DNA from 3 places in the Micromonospora olivasterospora genome. Region 2 is predicted to be linked to each of the others. Evidence: riboswitches for the same ligand, from Rfam matches in the RefSeq annotation. Region 2 holds a riboswitch; each other region holds the start of a gene.
The links. Region 2 has a riboswitch for cobalamin ahead of JD77_RS25225 (hypothetical protein). Riboswitches for the same ligand answer to the same signal wherever they lie in the genome.
Positions count from the first base shown of each region.

Region 1: it holds a riboswitch for cobalamin, as region 2 does, so the genes downstream of both, metE (5-methyltetrahydropteroyltriglutamate--homocysteine S-methyltransferase) here and JD77_RS25225 (hypothetical protein) in region 2, are expected to answer to the same signal.
Region 3: it holds a riboswitch for cobalamin, as region 2 does, so the genes downstream of both, JD77_RS10600 (ABC transporter substrate-binding protein) here and JD77_RS25225 (hypothetical protein) in region 2, are expected to answer to the same signal.

Region 1 covers NZ_VLKE01000002.1:35,547-37,740, reverse strand. Annotated here, with positions in the region: gene JD77_RS31295 (hypothetical protein) at 250-558, opposite strand; cobalamin riboswitch at 850-1,053, shown strand; gene metE (5-methyltetrahydropteroyltriglutamate--homocysteine S-methyltransferase) at 1,160-2,194, shown strand, end outside.
Region 2 covers NZ_VLKE01000001.1:5,496,747-5,498,940, reverse strand. Annotated here, with positions in the region: gene JD77_RS25230 (trypsin-like serine peptidase) at 1-948, shown strand, start outside; gene JD77_RS25225 (hypothetical protein) at 1,101-1,466, opposite strand; cobalamin riboswitch at 1,788-1,971, opposite strand; gene ggt (gamma-glutamyltransferase) at 2,176-2,194, opposite strand, start outside.
Region 3 covers NZ_VLKE01000001.1:2,310,605-2,312,798, reverse strand. Annotated here, with positions in the region: gene JD77_RS10610 (hypothetical protein) at 1-188, shown strand, start outside; gene JD77_RS10605 (hypothetical protein) at 358-606, shown strand; cobalamin riboswitch at 1,070-1,252, shown strand; gene JD77_RS10600 (ABC transporter substrate-binding protein) at 1,283-2,194, shown strand, end outside.

The sequences.
Region 1 (2,194 bases), on a different contig from region 2:
TGGGCCTACGCACCAGCCGCCGCGACGAACACCAGCTCAGCGCCAGGCCAAACGGATTCCGCCGCCACCAGCGTCATCATCAACTCCAGACTCGATGACCAGGAGCGGACCATCTGTAGTGGCAGAAACTCCATCCGAACCAGATTCGATGGCAAGAAGTTCAACTTCGCTGGCAACGGCCAGTGGTTGGTGTTTGGCTTGGTGGTGTGACTCTGCGCTGTGAGCCGCTGTGAGTGGGTGGTGAGCCGGTCAGGCGGCGCGGCTGGCCTGGGTGGCGTGGGCGATCGCGCGGCGCAGCGCGGACAGGGACACGGGCCGGTCGTTCTCCAGCTCGGTGAGTCCGAGTTCGATCCACTCGCGGATGAGGGTGGATGCCTTGACGCCGGCGGCGTCGGCGGCGTCGCGGACCCGCTGGTCCAGGTCCACGGGCAGGCGCACTCCGCGCATCACCATCGGTTCGGTCTCCGCCGCCGGCGGCAGCTCGACCGGGGCGGTGTCGTCGTAGTCGACCTCGCCGCGGGCGAACGCCTCGGCCGCCCGGACCACGTCCTCGCTCATCGCGTCATCTCCCATGCCTCGAACCGCTTCAGCTCCGCCGCGTTCATCTCGCGGGCCCCGATGAACTGCTGGTCGAACTCGCCGCGGGCCCGGTGTTTGGCACTCTCTGGGGGTCGATGCGCCTTTCCATCGCGCTCTCTGCCCCTCACCGGATGCGTGCAGCCCGTCGGGCCAAGGACACGCCGACACGAGATGTTGTGTGCGGCTCCCCTGCCGTCGGCATATATGGCGTCCATCGCAGATGGTTCGGCCGTCCGGTGGGGCCGGTCGTGGCAACAGATGACGAGTTCTAGGATTGCCTGCAGTGCTGGTTCGCGCGGCCGCCAGGCCGTGCGTCGTAAGAGGGAACCCGGTGCGAGACCGGGACTGCCCCGCAGCGGTGAGTGGGAACGAAAGCCGTCATCAAGCACTGGGCGCGAGCCTGGGAAGCGACGGCCGGTAGGCGCGAGCACGACGCCCACGAGTCCGAAGACCTGCCCGCACCGCGCACACGACCGCGTGCGCCCCCGACGGCCTCTCGGGAGGGCCGGGCGGAAGGCCGTCTGGCCTTTCCCCTGCCTTCCCGTGCACGTCGGGCACCTCGAGGGAAGGGAAACACCCCGTGACATTCGGTACCAGCACCGTGCTCGGCTATCCGCGCATCGGCGGCAACCGCGAGCTGAAGAAGGCCGTCGAGGCGTACTGGGCAGGGCGCATCGACGCCGCCGCCCTGGAATCGACAGCGGCCGGCCTGCGCGGCCAGGTGTGGCAGACGCTGCGCGATGCCCGCCTCGACGCCATCCCGTCCAACACGTTCTCCTACTACGACCACGTCCTCGACACCGCCGTCGCCGTCGGCGCGGTCCCGGCCCGGTTTCGCCGGCTCGGGTTGCCCGAGCTCGACACGTACTTCGCGATGGCCCGCGGGGTTGACGCCGAGCCGGCGCTGGAGCTGACCAAGTGGTTCGCCACCAACTACCACTACCTGGTCCCGGAAATCGACGCCGACACCCAGTTCACCCCGAACCCGGCCAAGGCCCTGAGCGAGTACAGCGAGGCCCGCGCCCTTGGCATCACCACCCGGCCGGTGTTCGTCGGCCCGGCCACGTTCCTGCTGCTGGCCAAGGGCGCCGACCCGTTCGCCCGGCTGGACGACCTGGTCGAGACGTACGCCTCGTTGCTCGCGGACCTGGCGCGGGCCGGTGTGGAGTGGGTGCAGCTCGACGAGCCCGCCTACGTCGCCGACCGCACCCCGGATGAGATCGACGCGCTGCGCCGCGCCTACATCCGGCTCGGCGAGCTGGAGCAGCGGCCGCAGATCTTCGTCGCCAGCTACTTCGGCGAGCTCGGCGACGCTTTGCCCGCGCTGCTCGGCACACCGGTCGAGGCGATCGGCCTGGACCTCGTCGCCGGGCCGGGCAACCTCAGGCGGCTCAGCGGAGCCGGTCCGCTGCGCGGCAAGACGATCGTCGCCGGCCTGGTGGACGGGCACAACATCTGGCGCACCGACCTGCGCGCCGCCGCGGTCACCGGCGCCACCGTCGCCGGCCTGGCCGACCAGGTCGCCGTGTCGTCGTCGTGCTCGCTGCTGCACGTCCCGGTTGACCTGGACGCCGAGACCCGCCTCGACACCGAGCTGCGAGCGCGGCTGGCGTTC
Region 2 (2,194 bases):
AGCCCGGACGTAGCCCGCACCGTCAAGGGCACCGACGCCGACGCCCGGCAGCGGGCCCTCACGGCGTACTGGACGTCGGACCGGATGAAGGCGGCCAAGCCGGACACCGAGATCCCCTCGGTGAAGGCGGCGCTCGCCAAGCGCGACCGCGCCCAGGACCAGTCGACGAACGCCACCCAGCCGCAGGGGCCGTCCGGCAGCGTGGCGCCGGTCGCCCCCGCGGTCACGCCGAAGGCGAGCGGGTCGACGGGCGACTCCTCCGGCGTGGGGACGCAGGCCTACTACCCTAACTACCCGGTCGGCCACCCGACGGCCCGCACCGCCGGTAAGGTCTTCTTCACCCTCAACGGCGGCAACTACGTCTGCTCGGGGACCATCGTGAACACCGAGGGCAGGTCCTCGGTGTGGACCGCGGCCCACTGCCTCACCGGCGGCGGGGTGTTCGCCAGCAACTGGGTCTTCGTCCCGAACTACAACAACGGCGCGGCCCCCTACGGCCAGTGGTCCGCCATCCAGCTCTGGTCCACCACGGCCTTCTACTACAACAACAACGACTTCGCCAACGACGTCGGCTCGGCCGTGATCGGCCGCGTCAACGGCTGGCGGATCTGCGACTACCTCGGCGGGCAGGGCATCGGCTGGAACTTCGCGATCGGCCAGTACGTCTACGCCTTCGGCTACCCGCAGGCGTCGCCGTTCAACGGCCAGCTGCTCACCGCGGAGAACGGCCCCACCTACAACGGCGGTGGCGGCACCATCTACATGGTCAACTACATGACCGGCGGCTCCTCCGGCGGCGGCTGGCTGATGCAGTTCGACGGCAACTGGGGTTACCTGAACGGCCACAACGACTTCAAGTACACCAACCTCCCGCAGTACATGTACTCGCCGTACTACGGCAACCAGGTGGCGAACCTGTACAACACCGTCCGTAACATCTCCGCCTAGCGGAACCCACGCCGCGCCGGGTCCGGTCACGGACCCGGCGCGGCTCTTTCCCGCCGCGGTCCGGCCGGCGTCCACAGCGTCGACGGGCCGCCGGCCGGCATGACGAAGGACGTCGCGGGCAGCCCGTGGTTCCGGGGCGTCGACGACGACGGTCAGACCGGGCTGCCGTCGGGCGAGCCGCCCCCGGCGGGGATCCCGGTGCCGACCAGCGACAGCTCCAGCACGGCGGGCAACGGCACGACACCCGGTCCCCCCGCGCGGACCCAGTCGGCGATGTCGTCGACCACCGCGTCGTCGAGGACCAGACCGAACCAGACCGGACGCGCCCCGACGCGCCGCGCGGCCCGGTTGGGCTGGACGACCACCAGGTTCGACTGCGCGCACAGGTCGAGGCAGGTGCTGACCCGGACCCGGTGCGGTGCCGGCAACGCGTCGCGCAGACGTCGCAGCTGCGCGTCGTGGTCGACGTACGGGTGTTTGCCCGCGCTGCCGCAGCAGCAGTCCCGGCACACCGTCACCAGGCAGCCTTCCGGCTCCGTCATGTGCGACTCCTCCTGCGCGCGCCGCGAGGCGGCGCCCGGTCTCTTGGCCCGTGGTGTGGGTGACCCCGCGGGCCACCAGCAGCACGTGCCGGTTCATGACGCGGGTGGGTGGTACGTGATGGTGGGCCGCCCCGTGACCGGGTGCGCCGCCACGTCGGCGCGGATCCCGTACACGTCGGCGAGCAGCCCGGAAATGAGGACCTCGCACGATGGACAGTGGCGCGGCAGCGCGCCGGAACAGGGTGGGCCGCATCGCGCGCTCGCGCATCGGGATCGCCTTCCAGCACCTCGTGGACGGGTCATCGCAGTGCCGTGGCCGGTTTCCTGGCTGACGGGAGGTGCGTCCGTGGCCGGCCTTCCCAGGTGTGCAAGGCACCCAGTGACCTCGTAGCGACGAGGGCCGCGGACTTCCCGATCACAGTGGCGAGGGCCGCGCCGGTTCCGCACCGGCTTCCCGAACACCACGGCAGCGCCACACTATCCGGTGATCCACCCCCCGCGCCACGGGGGAAACCGAAAGTCACTTGCCGCGCACGGTCGGCTCGCCGACAGTACGACGGACTCGTCCGCGGCAGTTCCACCCGCGTGGAACCCCCGGAAGCCACGGCCCCGGACACGCCGCGACGGTGGCGGACGCGGCGGCGACGGCCCAGGGGTGGCTGAGCCGTCGCCGCGGTCCCCACCGTCAGGGGCGCGCCCAGCGG
Region 3 (2,194 bases), 3.2 Mb from region 2:
GAATCCGCCGACAAGAAATCATGGTGCTTTTCGGTCTGAACAACCTATTCAACCTCGTTATCAACCCCCATCGCATCGTCATCGCCGACTACGGCCCTCACTACTACGACAAGGAAGAGAATTTCCCACCCATCAACCCCACCAAACCCATCAAACAGGAACCCGACACCGCGCCCCCATCGACCTGACAGGGCCCCGGCGTTGTCCCGTTCGGCGGCGGCTCCGCTGCGGGGAAGATCATCATCGTCGGGTGAGGTTCCCCCGTCAGCGTGGAGACCAAACCCAAGGGGACAGACGGTCATGGCTGAAACGAGAAAGCGGTTCGATAGAAAGTTCCGCGAGGGCACGGTGCGGATCGTGCGGGAGACCGGCAAGCCGATCGCGCAGGTCGCTCGGGATCTCGGGCCTGGGTTCGACATATGGCGCGAGATCATCCGGTTCGGTACCCCCATCGAATCGGCTGACGGTAACGGCGCACCGGGATACCAGCTCGCCGCGGTCGCCGTGATCCGGGTCGGCGGTCCCAGGGGAACCCGTTGGGTCGCCGGCATCATCGAGATACGCACCACGGAGGCCCCTGCGGGTGCCGAAAACCTCGTCCGCTAGCTAACCGGTGGCTGTTCCCCGGCGCCGCTCCCGGCACGTCGCTGAGCTCCGCACGATTGGGCGCCCGGCTGCGACGCCTCGGCTACGCCGCAGCCTGCACCGTGCCGAAACTCGTTCAGTGGCTTTGACCTGGCATTTTGAAGATCATTTCAGGCCGCCCGGTGGTACTCGTTGATCACCCCGCTGAGTCGTAGTCGGCGTCGTACGGGCTTGTCCATGGGGAAGAACCGACAGCCCGCACCCAGCTACGACGTCGGGAAGACCGTGAAACGCGCCCTCACCATCGCCGAACGACGAGATCAGAAGGGTTAAACAACAAGCTGATCGGATGCATCAGAAACGCCCCGGGAGATCCTCTCCCGGGGCGTTTCTGGTTTGTGCCGGCCACGCGGCGGCGGGCGGGTTCGGTGCGTCGATCCCCACCCCCGGCACCCCGCAGCGGTTCCTGGCCGGAGGTGAGCGGTTATCGTGTGGGCGCCGTGGTGTTCGGGAAGCCGGTGTGATGCCGGCGCGGCCCTCGCCACTGTGATCGGGAGACCGCTGGCCCTCGTCGTTCGCGAGGTCACTGGGCATTTGCGCCTAGGAAGGCCGGCCGGTGGTTGCTTGTCCCGTCAGCCAGGAGACCGGCCACGGCACGCTTCGACCCGTCCACGAGGTGCTGGAAGGCGGTCCCGCTGTGCGGTTCCCCATGCCTTGGCGCATCACCGCGCCGCTGTCCGTTCTCATCGTCGCCCTCGCCGGCTGTTCCGGCAGCGACACCGAACCCGAGGTGACCGCCGGGAGCGGCGCGACCGCCGTCACCAACTGCGGTGTCGCCGTGCCGGCCGGCGCCCCGCCCACCAAGATTTTCGCGGCCTTCCACAATGGGATCGAGGCGGTGTACGCCCTCGGCGCCGGCGACAAGCTGGTCGGCGCCGCCTACCTGGACAATCCGCTGCTGCCCGAATATGCCGCGCAGTTCCACCCGGACCAGCAGGAGCCGACCTACTACCCGGAGGAGTATCCGAGCCGCGAGGAGGTGCTGCGCCTCGACCCGGACTTCGTGGTCTCCGGGTTCACCGGGGCCTTCACCACCGAGGGACTCGGCACCCGCGCCGAACTGAACAAGATCGGCATCGGCTCGTACCTGTTCACCCAGTACTGCCCGACCGCCGACGGCGAGGGGCAGAAATCCCTGGCCGACAACGACGTCTCGCTTGACAGCGTCTACGGCGACCTCACCGACCTCGGCCGTGTTCTCGGCACGACGACGCAGGCCGAGGCTCTTGTCACGAAGATGAAGCAGACCGTCGCCGGCGTCGAGAGCGAACTCGCCGGGGTGAAGCGGCCGACAGTCGCGATGCTGAACCGGCCGGGCGGCGGTGAGCTGCGGGTTTTCGGCAGCGAGGACGTCGCCACCACGATCATCGAGAAGGCCGGCGGCATTCAGGTGTTCGACGACGTGCCCGGCCGGCTCGCCCGGATCGGCACCGAGGAGCTGATCAAGCGCAAGCCCGACGTCATCGTGATCCCGGCCTGCTGCGGGGCCGACGTCGGCCCGGACGGCGCGCAGGGGGTCATCGACGGGCTCAAGTCCGACCCCGCGCTG